DNA from 3 places in the Paraburkholderia sp. WS6 genome. Region 2 is predicted to be linked to each of the others. Evidence: riboswitches for the same ligand, from Rfam matches in the RefSeq annotation. Region 2 holds a riboswitch; each other region holds the start of a gene.
The links. Region 2 has a riboswitch for cobalamin ahead of cobG (precorrin-3B synthase). Riboswitches for the same ligand answer to the same signal wherever they lie in the genome.
Positions count from the first base shown of each region.

Region 1: linked by a shared signal. The riboswitch ahead of M0D64_RS00100 (CbtB-domain containing protein) and the one ahead of cobG (precorrin-3B synthase) in region 2 are both predicted to bind cobalamin.
Region 3: linked by a shared signal. The riboswitch ahead of cobA (uroporphyrinogen-III C-methyltransferase) and the one ahead of cobG (precorrin-3B synthase) in region 2 are both predicted to bind cobalamin.

Region 1 covers NZ_JALQCK010000001.1:27,521-29,760, reverse strand. Annotated here, with positions in the region: gene M0D64_RS00105 (histidine phosphatase family protein) at 27-719, opposite strand; cobalamin riboswitch at 774-913, shown strand; gene M0D64_RS00100 (CbtB-domain containing protein) at 956-1,177, shown strand; gene M0D64_RS00095 (CbtA family protein) at 1,189-1,935, shown strand; gene M0D64_RS00090 (ABC transporter substrate-binding protein) at 2,162-2,240, shown strand, end outside.
Region 2 covers NZ_JALQCK010000012.1:87,658-89,897, reverse strand. Annotated here, with positions in the region: gene cobG (precorrin-3B synthase) at 1-1,316, opposite strand, end outside; cobalamin riboswitch at 1,409-1,588, opposite strand; gene cbiE (precorrin-6y C5,15-methyltransferase (decarboxylating) subunit CbiE) at 1,673-2,240, shown strand, end outside.
Region 3 covers NZ_JALQCK010000017.1:7,806-10,045, reverse strand. Annotated here, with positions in the region: gene M0D64_RS20685 (cobalamin biosynthesis protein) at 1-490, opposite strand, end outside; partial or broken gene cobA (uroporphyrinogen-III C-methyltransferase) at 530-1,246, opposite strand; cobalamin riboswitch at 1,470-1,698, opposite strand; cobalamin riboswitch at 1,778-2,051, shown strand; gene cobW (cobalamin biosynthesis protein CobW) at 2,235-2,240, shown strand, end outside.

The sequences.
Region 1 (2,240 bases), on a different contig from region 2:
CAAGACCCGACTCCTCGCGGCCGCCGTTATTGCGACGCCGGCCACCATGTCCAGCCGCGTCGTGAGCGTCGCAACTCGACCATCGAGAGCGGCGCGATCTCGATACGCGGAAACACGGCCGGCGACGCACCAAGCGCATGAACAATGGCGGCCCGGATCACTGGCGGGTGCGTGACGGCGACCACGTTTTGCGTGGTGCTCGGGATGACGCTCGTTTTTTCGCGTAACGTACGATTCCTTGCCTCGTTCGCTCCATCATTTGATGCACGGTCTGTTGCGCGGGTCACGTCCTCGCTCAACGCATCGTTTAGCGCATCGAGCCACTGTCCCACCCGTTTCACAAGTTGACTGAACGACTCGCCGCCGTGCGCGGCTGCGTCGGGATCATGTGTCCATGCGGCGAGGTCGTGCGGTGCTTCGGCCGCGAGATCGGCAAGGCGACGGCCATGCCACAGGCCGTAGTCCATGTCTGCCAGTCCCTCGTCGACCGATGCGCCTTGGCCCGATGCCGCGGCACCGATCCCCAAGGCCGACGCCGTGTCGCGCGCACAAACGGCAGGGCTGACGAAAACCGCCGCGTCGTCCGGAATCGACAGGCGCGCTCGTGCGGCGGTTGCTTCGGCGAGGCCACGTGCATCGACCGGGTCGTCGGCGGGGAAGCGGCCCGCGCGCATCGCCGCGGTCGATGCGTGGCTGATCAGTAACAGCCGTGTGTCCATTCAGTTGATTTCCATAAAGACCGGACTAAAGCGGGACGCCGCGTGCATGCTTTACGTTGCCGGGAGGCAAAGTTTAGCGCGTAGAATAGCGTCACTGCGAAGCACGGAAGCCGGTGAGAGCCCGGCGCGGTCGCGCCACTGTAATCGGCATTCACGAGCCGAAAGCCAGACCTGAGCTTTGCACCATCCCTCTTCAATCTACTATCGGGGCGCGTTACCCCCAGGAGATGTCCATTATGTCCAACGCTGTTTTCGATTCCACGACACAGCCTGTCGCCCAACCCACGCCGATTCCGCTGCGTGAATTGCTGCCTTGGGTCGTGTTCGGCGGCTTGCTGCTGTTGCTCGCGCTGTATTTCGTTGGTGCGGAACAGGGTGCCACGTCGCTGGTGCCTGGCATGTATGTGCACGAATTCGTGCACGACGGCCGCCATCTGCTCGGCTTTCCCTGCCACTAACGGAGTCGAAAATGGTCGGTAAATTGTTGGTACGCGGGATGCTTGCAGGCATCGCCGCGGGATTGCTCACGTTCGGCTTCGCGAGATTGGTGGGCGAACCGCAGGTCGATCAGGCGATTTCCTTCGAGGAAAAGGCCGACGCCGCCAAAGGCGAAGCGCCCGAACCCGAACTGGTGAGCCGCGGCACCCAGGCGGGCCTGGGATTGTTGACTGGCGTGGTGACGTACGGCGCAGCGTTCGGCGGGCTGTTCTCGCTGGTGTTCGCGTATGCGTACGGGCGCGTCGGCGCGCTGAGTGCGCGCGCGTTGTCCGCATGGCTCGCGCTTGGCGCGTTTATTGCGCTGGTGATCGTTCCGAACATCAAGTACCCGGCGAATCCCCCTTCGGTGGGCGACCCCGAGACGATCGGGATGCGGACCGGCTTGTTCTTCCTGATGATCGCGATCTCGCTGGCCGCAGTGGTGTTCTCGCTGAAGGTTCGGCGCCGCGCGGCGCTGAAGCTGGGCGCGTGGAATGGCTCGATTGTGGCGGGCCTGGTGTTCGTCGCGATCATTGCTGCCGTGCAACTGTCGATGCCGACGATCAACGAAGTACCGGCGGCTTTCCCGGCGGTGCTGTTGTGGAAATTCCGCGTCGCGGCCATCGGCATGCAGGTGGTTATGTGGACGACAGTTGGGCTGCTGTTCGGCGCCCTCGTCGAGCGAAGCAAATTGCTGGCTTCCGCGAGCCGCAGCGCCGCGAAGTCCGCTTACCTTTGATGTGAATGGCGTGACCGCGCGAGCCGCGGTCACGCAGGCGTGCAGCGCGAGAGAAACCAAATACATCAAGTACTTGGCGCGTTTGCGGGAATGTTATCCACAGGCTTATGGACATTTTCTGTGGACAAGTTCCATGGGTGCATAACGTTATGCGAATCGCTTGGTTGCCCGAAGCCGGGGCAAATCCGACACTCACTCCAATCTCAAGCAAACCGAGCCTGGAGCCATGTCGAACTCATCAAGCCTGCGCCCATCATGGGCCACTCGTATCACGGCACTTCTGCTGCTGGCCGCATCGGCAATAA
Region 2 (2,240 bases):
GCGGCAGCGCATGAGCGCGGACAGCCGCTCAGATGGACGTCGATGCCATCGGGTAAGCGATCTGCTAGCCGTAACGCATCGGCTTTGGTGTCGGCGAGGCTTTTTGCACAGCCTGTGGAACCGGCGCAGGCGATCAGACGTGTCATAGGCTGCGCAGGATCGCATGCGAGGCCTAGCGCGTTCATTTCAGCGAGCACGGTGGGTGCGGCATCGGCTGCGATATCGGGTAGTAACACGCTTTGCCAGGGCGTCATGCGCAGCGTGCCGTTGCCTTGCTGTTGCGAGAGCGTGGCGAGGCCGCGCAAGGTCGTGGCGTCGAGGCGTCCGAGCGGCGGTTGGCCGCCTACGTGCAGCATTCCCACGACTCGCTGTGCGTGCGCGCCGAGTCGCAACGTGGCATCGGCGGGCGTGGGGCGTAGCCAGTTTGCAAGCGATGTGTCGCGTGACAGTGGGAAATCGACGTACGTTTGAGCGTGCTGCAATAGCGCGTCGACGGGATGCGTGGCGAGCAGGTGACGCATGCGCGTGGCATCTGGGGCGGCCAGATCGAGGAACGTATGCAGCAGCGCGCGGACGAGGTCTGTGACTTGCGCGGGCAGCACTGCGGCGAGAGCGCCTGCGTAATTCGGATGAGGATGGTCAACGGCGCTATGCGAGCCGGTACGCGCGATATGCGGGAAGGCATTCGCATCCGCGTCCGCCACGGCAGGCGGACAACCCGCCAATCCGAACACAAATCGCACACCGTCTTCGGCCTGCATGGCTGCCAGCCAAACATCATGCGGATGATCCAGCCTGGCAAGGCGCTCACCACCATCGAGCAGTAGCGCGAATTTCGGCGATAGCGCCGCGAAACGCGCTTCGGATTGCAGCAATGTGAGCATTTCGATGCAAAGCGGCCTCGTATCGAACAGCGCAAATGGATCACGCCCCGCAGCCGGGCTCACCATCACGTTACGCACATCGTCCGCCGAGCTCGCGAGCAGCAAGTTGTCAGCATCCACCGCACCGGTCGCCCGAATCGGCCCAAGCCCCGCATCGACCAGCGCCGCGATCAACGCCGCTTCATGCCCGCTTCGCACGCCACGCACCTGCAGATTCGCGCGATTGGTCAGCTCGACCACACCGGCCGCATGCCGCTCGCTGACGTCGGCGATCACCGCGGCCTGCGCCGCGCTCAACTCACCGCCGGGCAATTTGATCCGGCAAATCCCCCCATCGCGCGCCGCGACGATGCGCAGCAGCCCCGGGCACGCCGAGGGCCGCAGCGCGAGGGCCGCATCGGGCAAAGCAGTGGAGGGCGAAGCTTGATTCAAGACGGACACCGGGTTGAGCGTCGCGCGACGGCCCGAGCAAGCCGCAAAGCGGCGATTGCTACGGCATCGGTACACCCCGCCCGATGTAGGCTGGCACGAACAGTCTGGCCGGCAGGTCTCCTGGCTGGCAGGTCATGGTCCGCCGCGGCCTTCCCGGTCGAACCAGTGGCGCGGAGCGCAGGCGGACTCGCTGCATACAGTTGCGGGGGCAGCCACAGCAACACTGTGTTCCCTCTTCGGCCCCGAAGGGCACCGGCGGCTGTATTATGCCTTTTTTCGAACAGCACAACGAGGCTGGACGCTTTGATCGGCGTGGCACAGCGCATTATTTGAAGATACAGAAAGAGGATGGATGCATGCCGGCATGGCTGACCGTGGTGGGCATAGGCGATGACGGCTTCGCCGGCTTGGGGAGGCCCGCGCGGCGTGCTTTGCTGGAAGCGTCGGTGGTTTATGGCGGCGAACGTCATCTGGCGATGCTGCCCGCGCGCCTCGCCGCGCGCCGCGCGGCATGGCCCAGGCCGTTCGATCTCGCGCCTTTGCTGGCCGAGCGCACGGGGTCGGTGTGCGTGCTGGCGAGTGGGGATCCGATGCTGTTCGGCGTCGGCGCGACCCTCGCGCGGCAGTTGCCGGCAGGCGAGTTGCGGGTGCTGCCGGCGCCGTCGTCGTTGTCGCTGGCGGCCGCGCGGCTTGGCTGGCCGTTGCAGGACGTCGCCACGGTTTCGCTGGTGGGAAGGCCATTGCCGGCGCTGAATGCTCATTTGCACGACGGCGCGCGCGTCTTCGTGCTGAGTGCCGACGGGCGCACGCCCGCCGCGCTGGCCGAACTGCTGAATGCGCGTGGGTTCGGCGCGACCCGGATGACCGTGCTGGAACATTTGGGCGGCAATCTGGAGCGGTGTATCGATGGCCGTGCGGACCAGT
Region 3 (2,240 bases), on a different contig from region 2:
GAAGGTCCTGTTCTTGAGTGTCGTCGTTTGTCTGTTCGCAGGCGCGGCGGGCGGTGGTCGATGCTATCGCGACTGTGACGCCGGCATGTACGGTTTTGCGCACGAGTAGCCGTGCGTTGGGGGTATCGGCTGCAAACGAGGCAATTGGGGTAATTGAGCCAATTGAGGCATGGGCTGCACCAGATTCGGCCGCCGCAGCGAGCAAGGCGCACGGCTCACAGACGCCGTCTATGCCGAGATGCTCGCGTGCGGCCGCCGACGGATCGTCCACGGAGATCGCCGCAATTTGCTCGCGGCTGAACAGCTTCAGCGGCAGCGCATGACGTGCGCAGAATTCGAGTAAGCCGGCTTCCTGGGCTTTGACGTCGACCGAGGCGATCGTGCTGATTTCATCGAATGGATGCGAGCCGAGCGTGGCACGTACAGCCGTTTCGATTTCCTCGGCGGAGCTGTGCAAACGACAACCGATACCGACGGTTAGCGTTTTCATTGCGTGTCCTCGGGGTTCGCTGCCAACATTCACCGCATGCCGCGCCAACGCCAGCGACGCCACACCGCCGATCACCACGATCGCCGGCGAGCCGAGCCCGGCGCGCGAGACCGTATCCGCGAACTCGCCGAGCCGCGCGAGCGCATGCCGTTGCTCGGGGCGCGTAGCCGATTCGATCGCCGCGCACGGCGTATCGGCGCTCATCCCGGCCGCGAGCAACGCGTCGACGATTTCGTTCAGCCGCCGCATGCCCATGTAAATCACCAGCGTCATCCGCGTGGCGACGAGCGCGGCCCAGTCCGGCTCGCCGCTGCCGGCGCCGTGTCCGGTGACGAACACCACACCTTGCGCGTGATCGCGATGCGTCACAGGAATGCCGATTGCCGCGGGCGCCGCAATCCCGGCGGTGATGCCGTTGATCACGTCCACGCTAATGCCCGCGGCATGTAGCGCCTGCTGTTCTTCTCCGCCGCGGCCGAACACGAACGGATCACCACCTTTCAAACGGGCGACGCTGCGTCCCGCCTGCAGATGCTCGAGCATCTGCGCGACGATGCCGGCCTGCGGCGTCGACGGATGCCCGCCACGTTTGCCGACGTACACGACCAGCGCGTCGGCGCGCGCGAACTGCAGCACGTCGGGGTTCACCAGATCGTCGACCAGGACCACATCGGCTTGCGCCAACGCGCGCGTTGCCTTGAGCGTCATCAGTTCGACATCGCCGGGGCCGGCGCCGATCAGCCAGGCGCGGCTCATTGCGGCGTGCATGGCGTGCGCCATGTCGTGATAAACGGAAACGGATGAGGCTCGATGAGGCCGGAGGCGACGGAAATTGAGGTCATGCGGTGCTACGGATTACGCGCGACGAATAACGCTGCTCGCCGCGTTTCTCACAGGGAAACGCCAACGGCCGCGCCACGTCGTGCTTCAGCGCCTTCACATCCGTCCCTCGCGGATTCCGGCGGCCGGCAGCGTGACGTTCGCTGCCTCCGCGTCTGGCCGGTATCCGGGCTGGCGGCCTCATGCGTTTTGCCTTCCCGTCCGGATTCGTCGGACAGTGGCATCAAAAACGCATGCGCGATGCGAAAGCACCGCAGGTCGCTTACCGTTGCGGGGACAGCACAGGTTGAGCGCAGCGAGCGCGGCCTGTTTCCCGTTTAACTGCACATGCGAACGCATATGCGGGCACCAAACGCGCGCATACGATAGCACACGGCGGGCCGCGCCGGCACTGTGGAAAGGCCTTGCCGCAGCCCGCGTTTCCTTGACGGCACGGGGCGCTCGGCCTACACTCGCACGCACTTTGGTGCTCGCGTGCGCGCTCGTGCGCATGCAGTTAAACGGGAAACAGGGTGCCCACCTGCAATGGACCGGGTCAACCTGTGCTGCCCCCGCAACGGTAAGCGAAAAGCGGTGCGTTCAAGAGCGCCGCGGAGCCGGCTTCGATGTCCACGCGCAAGGCCGCGTCGGCATATAACCACTGGGCGAGAAACCACTCGTCCGGGAAGGGGAAGCGGCGCTTTCGTCAGCCCGGATACCGGCCAGACTACGAAGAACGACCATCGCGGGGATGCGGTGGCGCGTTCATGACCTCATTCTCGTTTTCTGTTTTTCGGTTGCCTCGGCAACGCCGTTGTTCGTCCCCGTGTCTGGTTAATGTCGTGGTTTGGGGCATGTGCCCCGTTTGCCCAACCTGTACACAATGCCCCGGCGTGCACGAGCAACTCCTACGGATAGACCTCAGATGCAA